Regions from separate parts of the Sphingomonas panacis genome, predicted to be linked through region 1. Evidence: predicted binding sites of a transcription regulator. Region 1 holds the regulator's gene; the other holds the start of a gene.

Region 1 (3,767 bases):
GGGTTGGCGCCCTTACGCGGCGCATAAACTATAAATCGAACATCCTCACCCGAACATGCCTCTACTGTCCTAGTAGCCCTACACCCTCAACTCCCATATAGTGCGCTCCCCGGTACACGCCCCGGAGTAACGCTCACCGTCCCGGACTCCCCCAACATGCCACCCCTAGTCTCCGTAGAAACCGCCCTCGCCCGCCTCCTCGCGCTCGCGCACCCGGTCGCACCCGAAACCGTCCCGATCCGCGCCGCCGCCGGTCGCTGGGCCGCCGAGGACGTCGCGGCGCTGCGCACCCAGCCCTATGCCGATCTCTCGGCTATGGACGGCTATGCGTTGCGCTTCGCCGATCTGCCCGGCCCCTTCACCGTCATCGGCGAGAGCGCGGCCGGCACGCCCTTCGCCGGAACGGTCGGCGCGCAGGAGGCGGTCCGCATCTTCACCGGCGCGACGATGCCCGCCGGGGCCGACACCGTGCTGGTGCAGGAGGAGGCCGCGCGCGACGGCACGATCCTGAGCGTCACCGGCGCAGGCCCGGCCTATGCCGGCCGCAACGTGCGCCGCGCGGGGCTGGATTTCCACGCGGGCGATGTGCTCGTCCCCGCCGGCGCGCGGATCACCCCGGCGCGGATCGCGGTGGCGGCGACCGGCGGGCACGGCACCCTGCCCGTCCGCCGCGCGCTTCGCGTCGCCACCGTCGCGACCGGCGACGAACTGGTCGCGCCCGGCGCGCCGCTGCCGCCCGGCGCTTTGCCCGAATCGAACGGCGCGATGCTCGCCGCGATGCTCGCCGATCTGCCGGTCGAGGTCGTCGATCTCGGCATCCTGCCCGATCGGCTCGACACGATCACCGCCGCCTTCGCACGCGTCGATGCCGATATCCTCGTCACCACCGGCGGCGCGTCGGTCGGCGATCATGATCTGGTGCGGCCCGCGCTGGAGGCGGCGGGCGGCGTCCTCGATTTCTGGCGGATCGCGCTTCGCCCCGGCAAGCCGATGCTGGCGGGGCGGCTGAACGGCACGGTGGTGCTCGGCCTGCCCGGCAACCCCGTCTCCGCCTTCGTCACCGCGACGTTGTTCCTGCGCCCGCTCATCGCGTTCATGAGCGGTGCCGCCGATCCCCAGCCGCGCCGCGCGAGCGCGATCCTCGGCGAAGACCTGCCCGCCAACGATCACCGCGCCGATTATCTGCGTGCCGAGACGCGGGGTGGCCGCGTCTATGTCGCGGCGATCCAGGACAGTTCGATGCTGCGCACGCTTGCCCGCGCCGACTGCCTGGTGATCCGCGCGCCGAACGCGCCCGCCGCCAAGGCCGGCGACTCGGTGGAAATCCTGCCGCTCGGCTGATGGACGCTGCTTGACTTGCATCCTACCGTTCCATATTGGTTCCGCATCTGTTCGGACGGAGGAACGCGATGCTCACTCGCAAGCAGCACGAGCTGATCTGCTTCATCAATGATCGCCTGGAGGAAACCGGCGTGTCGCCCTCGTTCGAGGAGATGAAGGACGCGCTCGATCTCAAGTCGAAGTCGGGCGTGCATCGTTTGATCAGCGCGCTCGAGGAACGCCAGTTCATCCGCCGCTTGCCGAACCGCGCGCGTGCGCTCGAAGTGCTGCGCATGCCCGAGCGTGTCGCGACCGCAAAGAAGGCAAACGTCGCACCACCTTTGCCACCCGCAAACATCCGCACCCTGCCCCAGCCCGCCAACGACGTGATCGAAATCCCGCTCCACGGCCGCATCGCCGCCGGCGTGCCGATCGAGGCGTTCGAGGGCCAGTCGATGCTCGCGGTCCCCGCCGCCCTGTTGGGCGGTGGCGAGCATTATGCCCTTGAAGTCGCAGGCGATTCGATGGTCGATGCCGGTATCTTGGATGGCGATTACGCGCTCATCCGCCGCACCGAAACCGCCCGCGACGGCGAGATCGTCGTCGCGCTGATCGAAGAGGCCGAAGCGACTCTCAAATACTTCCGCCGCGAAGGCGCGATGGTCCGTCTCGATCCCGCCAACCGCGCCTACGATCCCCAGCGCTACGCCCCCGCCCAGGTCCGTATCCAGGGAAAGCTCGCCGGCCTGCTCCGCCGCTACGACTGACCCGCCACGGATGACGGTCCTCGCTGTGGCTCACGATAGCGATGTTTCGGGTTGAGAAGGTGATCGCCACCCCGCCCGTCCGCGCCAGCGCCACCGCATCGAGCTTCAACCAGCGCGGCGCACACGCGCGCGGCAGCCGCCGCTCGGAGATGACGATATCGGCGCCGGCGCACAGCGGAACGAGCTGCTCGACCGGCACAAGGTAAGAACTCCGCGTCGCAAGGATTCGCCAAGCACCGCGCCGCACAAGACACAGATCGCGACTGCACCGCGCATCAGGCTGTTCGGACATCAGCAGCGGCACCGCATCCACGCCGCCGTTCTCGGCAAAGGTCGATGCGGTATAATCGCCGGTCCGGTCGCGCAGCACCGCCAGATTGCCGCCAGCCGTGCGGATCGCCGCGTGCCGCCCGTCGCCGGTCACGAGCAGATCCGGCGCCGGCGTCAACGCCGCCCACGCCGCCCCGACCACCAGCGGCGCTACGCCCAGCCGCCGCCACCGCGTCCGCCACAAAGCGATCCAAAGCCCGCCCGCGACCATCAACCCGTAGGCGCCCGCGGGCATCGCCGGGATCGAAGCCACCGCCCCCGGCAGCCCCGCCACCGCATGCGCGATCCAGAGCAACACATCGAGCGACCGCGATGTAACCCACCAGAACGGCGCTCCGGCGCCGACGCAATCAAACAGCAACGCCAGCGCCTCGAACGGCATCGTCACGAACGTCGTCAGCGGGATCGCCACGATATTGGCGACCGATCCGTACACGCCCGCCCGGTGGAAGTGGAACACCGAGATCGGGATCAGCGCCAGTTCGACGACGATTCCGGTCAGCAACAGCGACGCCGGCCCACGCAACATCGCCCGCCCGCGCCCTTCCTCATGCGGCCCGAACCAGCGCTTCATCGCGGGATGTTCGTGAAGCGACACGATCGCCACGACCGCCGCGAACGAAAGCTGAAAGCTCGGCCCTGCCAGTGCTTCAGGATAGAGCAACAGCACCACGAACGCCCCCGCCGCGACCAGCCGCAGCGTGATCGCCTCGCGCCCCATCGCCAGCGCGACCAGCACCAGCAGCGCGGCGACGCACGATCGCACGGTCGGCACCTCGGCGCCGGTCAGCACCGTATAACCAATCGCCGCTAGCGCCCCCGCGCCGGCGGCGATCAGCGGCACCCGCCAGCGCAGCGCGATCCACGGCACCAGCGCGAGCAGGCGCGTCACGATCAACATCACCGCGCCGACCACGGCGGTGATGTGCAACCCGCTCACCGACAGCAGATGCGCGAGACCGGACCTCCGCATCGCCTCAGCGTCCTTCTCCGGGATCGCGCCCTGATCGCCGGTAGCGAGCGCGGCCGCGATCGCGCCGGTGCCGCCGCGCGCGCTCGCTTGGATGTGGCGGGACAACCGCTGCCGAAGCCCGTCATTCGCTGGCGCGCCGTGCCTTAGCACCGCCACCGGCGCGATCCCGCGCCCAGTCGCCCCGATCCCATCGAACCAGGCGACCCGCGCGAAATCATAGGCGCCCGGTACGGCGGGCGCTGGCGGCGGGAGCAGCCGCGCGCGCAACCGGATCGTCGCGCCGACGCCCAGCCCCGGCGGCACATCCGCAACCGCGAGGTTGACGCGCAGGTGCGCCGGCAAGACTGGCGCGGCGCGTTTGCCGTCCGCGATCACGC
Region 2 (3,767 bases), 1.6 Mb from region 1:
CGCTTCGGGCGCGAGCATCGTCTTGGGGTCGCGCGCGTAGCGGCGGACTTCGTATGGCAGTTCGAGTTCTTCGAGCAGCCAGAGGATTCGCTGCGAGCGCGAATTTTCGAGGTGGTGAACAATGATCGTCATGGCGCTCTCAATCGCGGATCGATGCGATCGGTTCCACCACGCTGAAAGGCCCGCGACGTGGGCGGGCCTTTCCGGGCTTTGCGACGCTGGACGAACGCCGCGTTAAAAATCGCTAAGGTTGCTCACATATCGACGTCGTCGTCCTCGGGGCCGGCCATCATCTCTTCGGCGACCTTGTCGGTGCGGCTGCGGATGGCCTTTTCGAGACGATCGCACATCTCGCTGTTTTCCTTGAGGAAATTCTTCGAGTTTTCGCGGCCCTGGCCGATGCGGACGCTGTCGTAGCTGAACCATGCGCCCGATTTCTCGACGAGGCCGGCCTTGACGCCGAGATCGAGGATTTCGCCGATCTTGGAGACGCCCTGCCCGTACATGATGTCGAATTCGACCTGCTTGAACGGCGGCGCGACCTTGTTCTTGACGACCTTGACGCGGGTGGTGTTGCCGATGATCTCCTCGCGATCCTTGATCTGCCCGGTGCGGCGGATGTCGAGGCGGACCGAGGCGTAGAATTTCAGCGCGTTGCCGCCGGTGGTCGTCTCCGGGTTGCCGTACATCACGCCGATCTTCATGCGGAGCTGGTTGATGAAGATCACCATGCAGCGCGAGCGGCTGATCGAGCCGGTGAGCTTGCGCAAGCTCTGCGACATCAGGCGGGCCTGGAGGCCGACATGGCTGTCGCCCATCTCGCCCTCGATTTCGGCACGCGGCACTAAGGCCGCGACCGAATCGACCACCAGCACGTCGATCGCGTTCGAGCGCACCAAAGTATCGACGATCTCGAGCGCCTGCTCGCCGGTGTCGGGCTGCGAGACGATCAGCTCGTCGATGTTGACGCCGAGCTTCTTGGCATAGACCGGATCGAGCGCATGCTCGGCATCGACGAAGGCGGCGGTGCCGCCGCCCTTCTGCGCCTCGGCGATGACGTGAAGCGCGAGCGTGGTCTTGCCCGAGCTTTCCGGGCCGTAAATCTCGATCACGCGGCCGCGCGGGAGGCCGCCGACGCCGAGCGCGATGTCGAGGCCGAGCGAGCCGGTCGAGATCGTCTCGACCTGCATCGTCTCCTTCGATCCGAGCCGCATCGCCGAACCCTTGCCGAACGCACGGTCGATCTGCGCGAGCGCGGCTTCGAGTGCTTTTTGCCGCTCATCAGCGGCCTTTGTGTTGGATGCTGCCATTTTGGTGTCGATGACCTTCAAAGATGCCGCCAAGATAGCCTCCGTCGCTAAACCGATGTGCCTGCGCATTCAATGCGTGTTGGAAGCTGCGTATCCTATTTGTTCTTTTGGAACAAGAGCGGAACGGAGAATTTTGTTGGAAATCGTGCGCGCGCTTGGCGGGGTGGCGCGCAGGGGCACACCCTTCGACTTCGCTCAGGGCGAGTGGGGTGGTGTTTTGCGGTGGTTCCGCGCCACATTCAGCGGCCCCGGCCTTCGCCGGGGCGACGGGATTAGGCCAGCGCTTCCAAAGCCTTTGCCACGCCGTCCATCGTGAAGGGCTTGGCGAGCGAGGGGCGATCACGGAAGCGTTCGGCGACGCTGTCGTGCGAGCCGCCGGTGGCGAACACGAAGGGGATGTTCGCCGCCGCGAGCGCATCGGCGATCGGCAGGCTGGTCTCGCCACCGCGCAGATTGAGATCGAGGATCGCCGCATCGATGCCGCCGGCTTCGATCAGGCTCATCGCGCCCGATACGCAATCGGCACTGCCGACCGCAACCTTGTCGAGAATTTCGAGGAAATCCTCGAGCATCATCGCGATGAGGGGTTCGTCCTCGACGATCAGGATGTTTTTCGGCGCGGTCATGACGGGTCCATAACCATCAACCCCCGCCCGCGCCAAGCCCTTTCGCGGACATCATCGCGCGCACCGCCTCGGCAAGCTGCTGTACCGAAAAGGGTTTGGCGAGAAACGCGACGTTTTCGAGGTCGATCGACTTGCGCAACGTCTCCTCGGCATAGCCCGACATGAACAGGATCGGCAGATCGGGATACAGTTTCCGCGCGCGCCGCACCATCGTCGGGCCGTCCATCAACGGCATCATCACATCCGAGACGAGCAGATCGGGGCGGGGCTGGCTGGCGAGCAGGTCCAGCGCCGCCTCGCCATGTTCGGCGGTGAGCACGGTATAACCCTGGCGGGTAAGCGCGCGCTCGGCGACGGCACGGACCATGTCCTCGTCCTCGACGAGCAGGATCGTACCGCTGCCCCACAGATCGAGCGGCTTCTTCGGCGGGGCGATCACCGTGTCCGCGACGGGCGCGGACGCGGTGTGGACGGGCAGATACATGCTGAACACCGCCCCCTGCCCCGGCTTCGAATCGGCGAAGATGTAGCCGCCCGATTGCTTGACGATGCCGTACACGGTCGAAAGGCCGAGCCCGGTGCCCTTGCCGACATCCTTGGTGGTGAAGAACGGCTCGAAGATCTTGGGCAGCACATCGGGCGGGATGCCGGCGCCGTTATCGACCACTTCCAGCCCGACGTAATCGCCAACCGGCAGGATATCCGATCCCATCCGCCGCACATCGGTCGCGGTCATCGCGAAGGTACGGATCGAGAGCACGGCGCCACCTTTCGGGGGCTTGGCGAGCATCGCGTCGCGCGCGTTGACCGCGAGATTGACGACGACCTGTTCGAGCTGGCCCGGATCGGCGCGCACCGGCGCGAGATTGCGGCCATGCTTGACCTTGAGGGTAATCGATTCGCCGAGCAGCCGCTTGAGCAGTTGCGACACTTCGGAAACGACATCGGGCAATTGCAGCACTTGCGGGCGAAGCGTCTGCTGGCGCGAGAAGGCGAGCAATTGCCGGGTGAGCGAGGCGGCGCGGTTCGAATTGGCGCGGACTTGCTGGATATCGTCGTAATCGCTGTCGCCGGGCGAATGACGCATCAGCATCAGGTCGCAATGCCCGATGATCGCGGTGAGGATGTTGTTGAAATCGTGCGCGACGCCGCCGGCGAGCTGGCCGACCGCCTGCATCTTGGTGGCCTGTGCGACCTCGCGCTTGAGCCGGGTCTCCTCGCCATTGTCCTTGAGGCTGAGCAGCACCGCCGCATCGCCGAGGCCACGCGCGCCGGCGATCGACAGCGCGACCGGCTCGTCGGGATGATCCTTGAGGCGGATGGCGAGATCGGTCGAATGCGTCGCGCCACTGGCGAAGCGGCGCACCGCATCGGCGATGACGCCCTTGTCCTCGCGCACGACGAGATCGCCGGGGTAAACCGGCGGCGCGGCGGGATCGACCAGCGCGGCGCGCGCGAAAGACTCGTTCATCTGGAGGAAGCGCCCGTCGTTGCCGACGAGCGCAACGCCAAACGGCATCAGCGCGACGAGCGTCTGGACATGCGCGCTGGCGCTCGCGCCGACCGGGGGCGCGCCGCTCTGCTCCTCGTCGATCAGCGCGACCAGCATCGGCGCGTCGTCACCCTCCACGAAGGGGATTTGCAACACGCGCAGCGGGTTCTTGAGCATCCCCTCGCGCTCGAAGCGGACCATGCCGCGTTCGTCGGTGATGAGGAAGCGCGCGAAATCGCGGCCGGTGATGGCGGCATCCGCATGCCCCATCGCACGCGCGCGCAGAACGCTGTTGGCGGCGATGACGCGACCGTCGTGCCCGATCAGCGTGACCATGAT

The links. Region 1 encodes LexA, which represses DNA repair genes until DNA is damaged. Its sites were predicted from a motif close to GTTCCNCNCTTGTTCT; they were not measured.
Region 2: recA (recombinase RecA) is a predicted target of LexA. The motif match lies at 1,420-1,435, and genes of this name have one in related genera.

Annotation. Positions count from the first base shown of each region.
Region 1 is NZ_CP014168.1:4,640,875-4,644,641, forward strand. It holds gene J0A91_RS21510 (molybdopterin molybdotransferase MoeA) at 157-1,341, shown strand; gene lexA (transcriptional repressor LexA) at 1,410-2,087, shown strand; partial or broken gene J0A91_RS21520 (ComEC/Rec2 family competence protein) at 2,092-3,767, opposite strand, start outside.
Region 2 is NZ_CP014168.1:3,016,498-3,020,264, reverse strand. It holds gene J0A91_RS13875 (glutathione S-transferase family protein) at 1-132, opposite strand, end outside; gene recA (recombinase RecA) at 255-1,343, opposite strand; gene J0A91_RS13865 (response regulator) at 1,583-1,936, opposite strand; gene J0A91_RS13860 (hybrid sensor histidine kinase/response regulator) at 1,953-3,767, opposite strand, start outside.